DNA from 3 places in the Bradyrhizobium sp. HKCCYLRH3059 genome. Region 1 is predicted to be linked to each of the others. Evidence: predicted binding sites of a transcription regulator. Region 1 holds the regulator's gene; each other region holds the start of a gene.
What was found. Region 1 encodes HrcA, which represses chaperone genes, less so after heat shock. Its sites were predicted from a motif close to GTTAGCACTCNCNNNNNGNGAGTGCTAAC; they were not measured.
Positions count from the first base shown of each region.

Region 2: groES (co-chaperone GroES) is a predicted target of HrcA. The motif match lies at 1,232-1,260, and genes of this name have one in related genera.
Region 3: groES (co-chaperone GroES) is a predicted target of HrcA. The motif match lies at 1,808-1,836, and genes of this name have one in related genera.

Region 1 covers NZ_JBNPUF010000001.1:507,629-510,852, forward strand. Annotated here, with positions in the region: gene rdgB (RdgB/HAM1 family non-canonical purine NTP pyrophosphatase) at 1-439, opposite strand, end outside; gene rph (ribonuclease PH) at 436-1,149, opposite strand; gene hrcA (heat-inducible transcriptional repressor HrcA) at 1,314-2,402, shown strand; gene grpE (nucleotide exchange factor GrpE) at 2,535-3,155, shown strand.
Region 2 covers NZ_JBNPUF010000002.1:401,315-404,538, reverse strand. Annotated here, with positions in the region: gene groL (chaperonin GroEL) at 1-786, opposite strand, end outside; gene groES (co-chaperone GroES) at 874-1,188, opposite strand; gene ACQR13_RS08790 (usg protein) at 1,568-1,852, shown strand; gene ACQR13_RS08785 (cupin) at 2,068-2,673, shown strand; gene ACQR13_RS08780 (acyltransferase family protein) at 2,832-3,224, shown strand, end outside.
Region 3 covers NZ_JBNPUF010000001.1:84,635-87,858, reverse strand. Annotated here, with positions in the region: gene ACQR13_RS00365 (GGDEF domain-containing protein) at 1-488, opposite strand, end outside; gene ACQR13_RS00360 (trypsin-like peptidase domain-containing protein) at 634-1,728, opposite strand; gene groES (co-chaperone GroES) at 1,951-2,265, shown strand; gene groL (chaperonin GroEL) at 2,308-3,224, shown strand, end outside.

The DNA.
Region 1 (3,224 bases):
CCTCGACCTCCTCGACGTGACCGTCCGGCCACGCCACGCACAGCGCCGAGACGAAATGGGCGCTACGCTTGTCGGCACCAGTCGCGTCCCGCTCCTGCAGGAGGCGCTCGATGCGCGTCATCGCGCCGGCGAAATCCTTGTCCGGTCCTGCCCAGCGCGCCGAATAGATCCCCGGCGCCCCATCGAGCGCATGAACCACGATGCCGGAATCGTCGGCAAAGGCAGGAAGCTGCGCGGCTCTGGCCGCGGCGACCGCCTTGATGCGGGCGTTGGCCTGGAAGGTCTCGCCGGTCTCATCCGGCTCGTCCAGGCCGAGATCGCCGGCCGACACCGCCTCGACGCCATGGGGAGCGAGCAGCTCGCGCATCTCGGCAAGCTTGCCGGGATTGTGGGTCGCAATGATGATGCGACCGGTGAGCTTGCGGTGCGGGCTGCTCACGCGACCGCCATCTTCTGCAGGTCGACCAGCCGCGCGACGCCCTTGCGGGCGAGCGCCATCAGCGCCAGGAATTCGGCCTCGGTGAACGGCGTCTTCTCCGCCGTGCCCTGCACCTCGATGATGCGGCCGTCGCCGGTCATGACGAAATTGGCGTCGGTCTCGGCCTCGGAGTCCTCGGCGTAGTCGAGATCCAGCACCGGCGTGCCGTTGTAGATGCCGCAGGAGATTGCGGCGACGTTGGCGCGCAGCACCTCGGTCTTGATCATGTTGCGCGATTTCATCCACTTGATGCAGTCGGCCAGCGCCACCCAGGCGCCGGTGATCGACGCCGTGCGCGTGCCGCCATCGGCCTGCAGCACGTCGCAATCGACCGTGATCTGGCGCTCGCCGAGCGCTTCCAGGTCGATCGCGGTGCGCAGCGAGCGGCCGATCAGGCGCTGGATCTCGACGGTGCGGCCGGTCTGCTTGCCGGCGGAGGCCTCGCGCCGGGTCCGTTCCAGCGTGGCGCGCGGCAGCATGCCGTATTCGGCGGTGATCCAGCCGCGTCCCTGGCCCTTCAGCCAGGGCGGCAGCCGGTCCTCGAGCGTGGCGGTGACCAGGACATGGGTGTCGCCGAACTTCACCAGGCAGGAGCCCTCGGCGTATTTGACGACGCCGCGTTCCAGGCTCACGGCCCGCAGTTCATCCGGTGCACGGCGGCTCGGCCGCATGATTCTCTCCGTGAAAGCGCGCGAAAGACCGACTTTGACCGGCCTTGTAGGAGCCGGGAACGGCAGCGGCAAGGGTTTATCATGGCTTCGCCCGCGAGCGCCGACCGGCTTGCCACCGAGCCGCCGCATGGACACATTATAGGCAGCTGGGAGGAGTGCATCTGGTGGCCCACCACGATCCGATCAACCTGATGACACCGCCGGCCGGTCTGGCGCATCTGAACGAGCGCTCGCGCGAGATCTTCCGGCAGATCGTCGAAAGCTATCTGGCGACCGGCGAACCGGTCGGCTCGCGCAACATTTCGCGGCTGATCGCGGTTCCGCTGTCGCCGGCCTCGGTGCGCAACGTCATGGCCGATCTCGAGCAGCTCGGCCTGATCTACGCGCCGCACACCTCGGCCGGCCGGTTGCCGACCGAGGCTGGCCTGCGCTTCTTCGTCGACGCCCTGATGCAGGTCGGTGACATGACGGAGGCCGAGCGGCAGTCGATCCAGAGCCAGCTCGCGGCCGTCGGCCAGGCGCAGTCGGTCGAAGCGGCGCTGGACGAAGCGCTGACCCGGCTGTCGGGTCTGACCCGTGCCGCTGCCGTGGTTCTCACCGCCAAATCCAACACCCGCCTGAAGCACATCGAGTTCGTCAGGCTCGAGCCCGAGCGCGCGCTCGTCGTTCTGGTCGGTGAAGACGGACAGGTCGAGAACCGGGTCCTGACCCTGCCGCCGGGCGTGCCGTCGTCGGCGCTGACCGAGGCGTCCAATTTCCTCAATGCCCGCATCAGAGGACGGACGCTGGCGGAAGCGCGGCTCGAGCTCGAGACCGCGCTGGCGCATGACCGTGCTGAGCTCGATCAGTTGACGCAGAAGGTGATCGCCGCCGGAGTCGCGAGCTGGTCCGGAGGGGACAGCGACGAGCGGCAGCTCATCGTGCGCGGCCACGCCAACCTGCTCGAGGACCTGCATGCGCTCGAAGATCTCGAGCGTGTCCGGCGGCTGTTCGACGATCTCGAGACCAAGCGCGGCGTCGTCGATCTGCTCGGACGGGCGGAGAGCGCGGAAGGTGTCCGCATCTTCATCGGCTCGGAGAACAAGCTGTTCTCGCTGTCGGGCTCGTCGACGATCGTGTCGCCCTATTCCGACGCCACGGGGCGCATCGTCGGCGTGCTCGGCGTCATCGGTCCGACCCGGCTCAACTATGCCCGGGTGATTCCGACGGTCGATTATGCCGCGCGTCTGGTCAGCCGGCTGCTGGGTGGCTGACGCGTGACTTGGTTCACCCGCGGACAGCGCCTCCGGGCGCAATGGTCAGGCTGCGCTTGATTTTCGACGCCCAAAGCACGATATCCCGCCCCATATCCCCCAAACCCGTCAGCCGAACTTGCGAGTCTGTCCATGACCGATCCCGACCTGCATAAGAATGATCCGGAAAACCCGGCGCAGGCCAGCGAACCCGTCGTCTCCAAGCCCTACATCATGCCCGATGATCCTGAGGCCGGCTCGGCCGAGGCCCTTGCCAAGGAGGCGGCCGACGCGCGCGACAAGATGCTGCGCACGCTCGCGGAGATGGAGAACCTGCGCAAGCGGACGGCCCGTGAAGTCGCCGATGCGCGCATGTACGGCATCACCGGCTTCGCCCGTGACGTGCTCGATATCGCCGACAATCTGCAGCGCGCGCTCGATGCCGTGCCGGCCGAGACACGCGCCAATGCCGATGCGGGCCTGAAGTCGCTGATCGAGGGCGTCGAGCTCACCGAGCGCTCGCTGCTCAACACGCTGGAGAAGAACGGCGTCAAGAAGTTCGATCCGACGGGACAGAAGTTCGACCCCAACTTCCAGCAGGCGATGTACGAGGTCCCGGATCCGTCGGTGCCGTCCGGTACCGTGGTGCAGGTCGTGCAGGCCGGCTTCATGATCGGCGAGCGCGTGCTGCGCCCCGCGCTGGTCGGCGTGTCCAAGGGTGGCGCGAAGGCGGCGCCGGCGGCGAGCAACGATCAGTCGAACAGCGCCGCCTGACGGCGAGCCTAGGCAGGCGTCCCGCTGCCGTCCTGTCGATCGAATGAACAAGCCACGGGCAACGATGCC
Region 2 (3,224 bases), on a different contig from region 1:
CAGGGTGGCGAGCGCCTCGCCCTCGACGTCCTCGGCGACGATGACCAGCGGCTTGCCGGTCTGCACCACGGCCTCGAGCAGCGGCAGCAGCTCGTTCAGCGACGACAGCTTCTTCTCGTTGATCAGGATGTAGGCGTCATCCATCTCAACGCGCATCTTGTCGGCGTTGGTGACGAAGTAGGGCGAGATGTAGCCGCGGTCGAACTGCATGCCCTCGACGACGTCGAGCTCGGTCTCGAGCGACTTGGCTTCCTCGACGGTGATGACACCCTCGTTGCCGACCTTCTTCATCGCGTCGGCGAGGAACTTGCCGATCTCGGCGTCGCCGTTGGCGGAGATGGTGCCGACCTGGGCGATCTCGTCGTTCGACGTGACCTTCTTGGAGTTCTTCACGAGGTCGGCAACGACCGCCTCGACCGCGAGGTCGATGCCGCGCTTCAGATCCATCGGGTTCATGCCGGCGGCAACCGCCTTGGCGCCTTCGCGCACGATGGCCTGGGCCAGCACGGTCGCGGTGGTGGTGCCGTCGCCGGCCGCGTCAGCGGACTTCGAGGCGACCTCGCGCACCATCTGCGCGCCCATGTTCTCGAACTTGTCGTCGAGCTCGATCTCCTTGGCGACGGTGACGCCGTCCTTGGTGATGCGCGGCGCGCCGAACGACTTGTCGAGGACGACGTTGCGGCCCTTCGGACCGAGCGTGACCTTGACGGCATTGGCGAGGATGTCCACGCCGCGCAGCATGCGGTCGCGAGCGTCGACGCCGAACTTTACGTCTTTTGCTGACATATTGGGTTTCCCTGAGTTGAATTGGTCGTCTCACCCTGGGCAGGGCGCCCGCAGGCGCTCCTCAGGGTGAGCGTTGAGCGGGTTGGCTTAGGCGGCCTTCTTCTTCGACGCGGTGTCGGTGAGCACGCCCATGATGTCGCTTTCCTTCATGATCAGCAGCTCGTGGCCGTCGATCTTGACCTCGGTGCCCGACCACTTGCCGAACAGCACGCGGTCACCGACCTGGACGTCGAGCGGGACCAGCTTGCCGCTCTCGTCGCGGGCGCCCGGGCCCACCGCGATCACTTCGCCCTGCGAGGGCTTCTCCTTGGCCGAGTCGGGGATGATGATGCCGCCAGCGGTCTTCTCTTCGGCGTCGATGCGCTTGACCACGACGCGGTCGTGAAGCGGACGGAAAGCCATACAGTCCTCCTAAGCTATTGAGGCGATTGTCAGTTTCTGGGAATTTGGCAGTCGGCGCCGGCGAGTGCCAGCACGCAGGCTGGATTTAGGGGAGAGCATTCGGCCGGGCAAGGGCTTGTAGCAGAAAAATTAGCAGTCAACTGCGGGCTCTGCCAACGCGTTCCGATAGCGTTAACGGAAGCGGAACGAACCATGAAACCCCGTATTAGCACCTGGGCTAAGTGGCTGCTAATGCAGCATTTTTCAACATGTCGTTAAACATTTAAGCTTGAGATGGGTTGAGGACATGCGTCACATTTCTAGGCAGTGAGCGCATCTTTGCCGGGTGGCTCCATCCCGGATGGCCACACGGACATGCGCTCCAGAAACGGAGGTTGGCATGGTGTCGAAGGTTGAGGTTTCCGAGGACTTTCGGAAACAGGTGCTGGGTTACGGGCTGACGACGGCGCAGATCCTGTATCGGATGCCGGACCATCGCTCGCTGCTGCAGACCTATGTCTGGCAGAACTACGACCTGTTTCCGAAATTCCCAGCGCTGCAGGACTTCCTGGCGTTCTGGCAGGAGAAGATCGAGGGTCCGCTGTATTCGGTCACGGTGGCGCATTCCAAGCTCATCAAGCCGGCCGAGCTGCGCGCTGTCGACGGCGTGTTCCGGCTGCATTGAGGCTGACAGCCACCGCTGCCGCCTCATGACCGGTGTCATTCCGGGGCGCGCGAAGCGCGAGCCCGGAATCCATCGGGCGGCAGAACGCGCGGAGGAATGGATTCCGGGCTCGTGCTTCGCACGCCCCGGAATGACGACCTTTGTTGGAGCGGCTGCTGAGCCTCTCCAATCCAATATGTGCTACCCTCGCGACGAGGACTCGTAGGGAGAGCACCATGGCCACCAAGAGCCGGACGACCAAGCCCGTATCACGCGCCGCCGCCAAGTCAGCGGCGCTGAAGACCGGCAAGAGCAGCAAGGCGACGGCGAAGGCGGTTACGAGAACTAGCGCCAAGCCGCTGGCGAAGACGCCCGCCAAGCCGGGCCGGGCGGCTGCGCCCTCGGCGCGCAAGGCGCTGGCGAGCAAGGGGCGACCAGCGCCGGCGCCGCGCCGCCGCAAACAGAAGGTCGCGATCAGCCATCACCGCGAGGAGGACTTCAAGGCCGACGGCCTGCGCGCTTATGCCCATTACCGCGACCTCGGCATCGCCGACGCGACGCACGGTTTGGCGCGCGCGCATGTCATCCGCATGCTGCCGCCGTGCAATCCGCAGGAAGTCTCCAAGCTGCACACCCATGCGGTCGACTTCCAGATGGTCTATGTGCTCAAGGGCTGGGTGAAGAGCTACCTCGAAGGCGTCGGCGAGACGCTGATGCAGGAGGGCAGTTGCTGGACCCAGCCGCCGAAGATCCGGCACATGATCCTCGACTATTCCGACGACGTCGAGCTGCTGGAAGTGATCCTGCCGGCCGACTTCAAAACCGTCGAACTGTCGACGTAAAGCCGACAGAAATGGATGGAAACATTCGCGTGCGATGGACGGCGGTCCCATCGCGCGTGTGTGTTGACATCCGGTCTCGCGTCATTGGGACGGATGGGCCGGCGACGAATCCGTAAGACGTGTTCGCCGCGGGCTTGCGTAAAGGCGTACCCGTTCCGTTGCCGCGCTTCGTCGTCCAGTTCGCTCCCACGATCCCGCGCGCGCCTCGCACGCGCGCATCGACGCAGCCCCGCTTCGCCAGCGCGGGCGCCGGCTCGGCTTCAGGTGTAGGACATCGCGAGGACATCGACTGGCTGCGCGCCATCGCGGTGCTCTCCGTCGTCGCATTCCATTTCGAGGCGCCGGCGATCTTCGGCGGCTTCGTCGGCGTCGACATCTTCTTCGTCATCTCCGGCTACCTGATCACCGGCATCATCGCCGCGGAGATCGCGGCGGGCCGCTTCTCGTTCGTGCAATTCTACGAGCGGAGGGTGCGGCGGCTGCTGCCGGCGCTCTACGCCATGGTGGCGTTCGCGGCGCTTCCGGCGTCGCAGGACATGCTGGGCTCCGAG
Region 3 (3,224 bases), 420 kb from region 1:
CTGAACAGGATCATCGTGCCGACCAGGCGCGGCGCGCTGAAATTGCGAAAGCAGATGCCGCCCACCATGGCGGCCGAGGAGATGCAGGTCAGTGACGCGGCCACCCAGTCGCCGGACGCGAGGCTGATGCCGACGCCGAAACCGACGCTGGCGCTCCAGGTCACCGACAGCAGGATGTGGATGTCGGTCGGCGTCGCCAGCCGCTCGCGGGCGCGGCGGTAGGCAATGATCATCACGATCAGCCGCGACAGGCAGATCGCGACTTCGAGCACGAACCAGGTGATGAAGAGCGGGCTCGGCGTACGCAGTGCGAGCGCTGCGGCGACAGCAACGGTGTTGATGGCGCCGCCGGCGAACACCGACCAGCAGCCGTAGAGCTCACGCGTCAATGCACGGCGGATATCTGATGACACCGGATATCCCGGGTCGGCCAGCCAGCGCGTCACGCGCCAGCGTGGCAAACTGAACGCCAAACCATCACCCCGCATTTCAATACCTCCGCGGGGTTGCAATAAGCGCGATAGCACTTAACAGGCGTTTAGAGAGGTATCGGCGTCTCGCTGCATGCTTGATGCACGGTAAAAATTTACTCCACGTGGTATGCGCAGCTAACAGCGAACAGAAGTTGAATTCTCAGCCCGAGGTTCTCGCGCGCGCACGTTCTTCGGTGACTGGCGCGACCTCCACCGTCGCGTTGCCGAGCGCGCGGTCGCGCTCGAACACGAGACGGACGCGCTGCCCGACCGGTGTGAGGCCGATCAGGTTACGCACCTGCGTGGCGCTGCGCACCGGCATGTCGTTCGCCTTCACGATGATGTCGCCCTTGCGCAGTCCCGCGCGTTCGGCCGGCGAGCCCACGGTGACGTCGGCGACGCGCGCGCCCTGAATCCGGCCATCGGCCGGCGCATCCAGGTCGAGCAGGGTCACGCCGATGCGGCCGCGATCGACGCGGCCGTTGGCGACGAGCTGCTCCATCACCCGCCGCGCCATGTTGATCGGGACGGCGAAGCCGATGCCGACATTGCCGCCGCCGGGCGAGATGATCGCGGTGTTGATGCCGACCAGCTCGCCGCGCAGATTGATCAGCGCGCCGCCGGAATTTCCGGGATTGATCGCCGCGTCGGTCTGGATGAAATCCTCGTAGCCCTGCTTGCCGAGGCCGGTTCGCCCGAGCGCGCTCACGAGACCCGAGGTGACGGTCTGGCCAAGACCGAACGGGTTGCCGACGGCGATCACGAAGTCGCCGACCTCAAGCGCATCACTGTCGCCAAGCGCGATGGCCTTGAGGTCGATGGGGTCCCTGATCTGCAGCAGCGCGATATCAGTGGCGGGATCGCGCCCGACCAGGCGGGCGGCGAATTTGCGGCCATCCTTGGTGCGGATCTGCGCTGTCGTGACGTGCTCGACGACGTGATTGGCGGTCATGACGTAGCCGCGCTGCGCATCGACGATGACGCCCGAGCCGGTGGCGCTGATCTGCTTCTCGACCTGCTTGGGGACGTCGAAAAACTCGCGAAACAGCGGGTCCTGGTAGAGCGGATTGTCCTGGCGGACCTTGCCTTCGACCGAGATGTTGACGACGGCGGGCGTCACTTCCTTGACCAGCGGGGCCAGCGTCGGCACCCGGCCTAGCTTGAGATCGGGAATTTGGGCCAAGGCAGGCCCGGTCATCAGGCAAAGCAGAATGGCAGGCGCCAGGACGGCCCGGAGAAAAGGCGGAAGCTGCATCGTGATCCCCAACAAGCGCGATCAGGATTTTTTGGCGACGACAGAACTGGGAAAGCGGCCGGCCCGGTTCAAGAGCCGCACTGGCAATCGTTCCCCGAGAGTGCCAAAAAATTTACGTGACCCTCTTGAACGAAAAGTTCGGCTTTCCTAGGTCGTTGCTCGCTCGGGGGCCTGATGGGACCCGAGGCTTATGACATCGCTGATCTGTAAAGGAGGATGTGCATGCATTTCCGTCCATTGCACGACCGCGTGCTCGTGCGCCGTATCGATGCCGAGGAGAAGACCAAGGGCGGCATCATCATTCCCGACACCGCCAAGGAGAAGCCGCAGGAGGGCGAGATCGTTGCCGCGGGTCCTGGCGCGCGGAATGAGCAGGGGCAATTGGTGCCGCTCGAGGTCAAGCCCGGCGACCGCGTGCTGTTCGGGAAATGGTCGGGCACCGAGGTCAAGATCGACGGCAAGGATCTCCTGATCGTGAAGGAGAGCGATCTGCTCGGCATCATCGACACGCCCGTCGCGGCCAAGAAGGCTGCGTGATTCCCTCAACTGACAGTCATCGAGAGAAAGGAGACGACGAACATGGCTGCCAAGGACGTGAAGTTTTCGACCGACGCGCGCGATCGCATGCTGCGCGGCGTCGACATCCTCGCCAATGCCGTGAAGGTCACGCTCGGTCCCAAGGGCCGCAACGTCGTGATCGAGAAATCGTTCGGCGCGCCGCGCATCACCAAGGACGGCGTGACGGTCGCCAAGGAGATCGAGCTGGAGGACAAGTTCGAGAACATGGGCGCGCAGATGGTGCGCGAGGTGGCCTCGAAGACCGCCGATCTCGCCGGCGACGGCACCACCACCGCCACCGTGCTCGCCCAGGCCATCGTCAAGGAAGGCGCGAAGTCGGTCGCCGCCGGCATGAACCCGATGGATCTGAAGCGCGGCATTGATCTCGCCGTCGACGCGATCGTCAAGGATCTCAAGTCGCACGCCAAGAAGATCACCAGCAATGACGAGATCGCGCAGGTCGGCACCATCTCGGCCAATGGCGACAACGAGATCGGCCGCTTCCTCGCCGAGGCCATGCAGAAGGTCGGCAATGAGGGCGTGATCACGGTCGAGGAGGCCAAGAGCCTCGACACCGAGCTCGAGGTGGTCGAAGGCATGCAGTTCGACCGCGGCTACGTCTCGCCGTACTTCGTCACCAATTCCGAGAAGATGCGGGTCGAGCTCGAGGATCCCTACATCCTGATCCACGAGAAGAAACTGTCGGGTCTGCAGACCATGCTGCCGCTGCTCGAAGCCGTGGTGCAGTCCGGCAAGCCGCTGCTGATCGTCGCCGAGGATGTCGAAGGCGAGGCGCTGGCCACCCTGGTCGTCAACAAGCTGCGCGGCGGCCTGAAGATCGCCGCCGTCAAGGCGCCGGGCTTCGGCGATCGCCGCAAGGCCATGCTGGAGGACATCGCGATCCTCACCGGCGGCACGACCATCTCCGAGGATCTCGG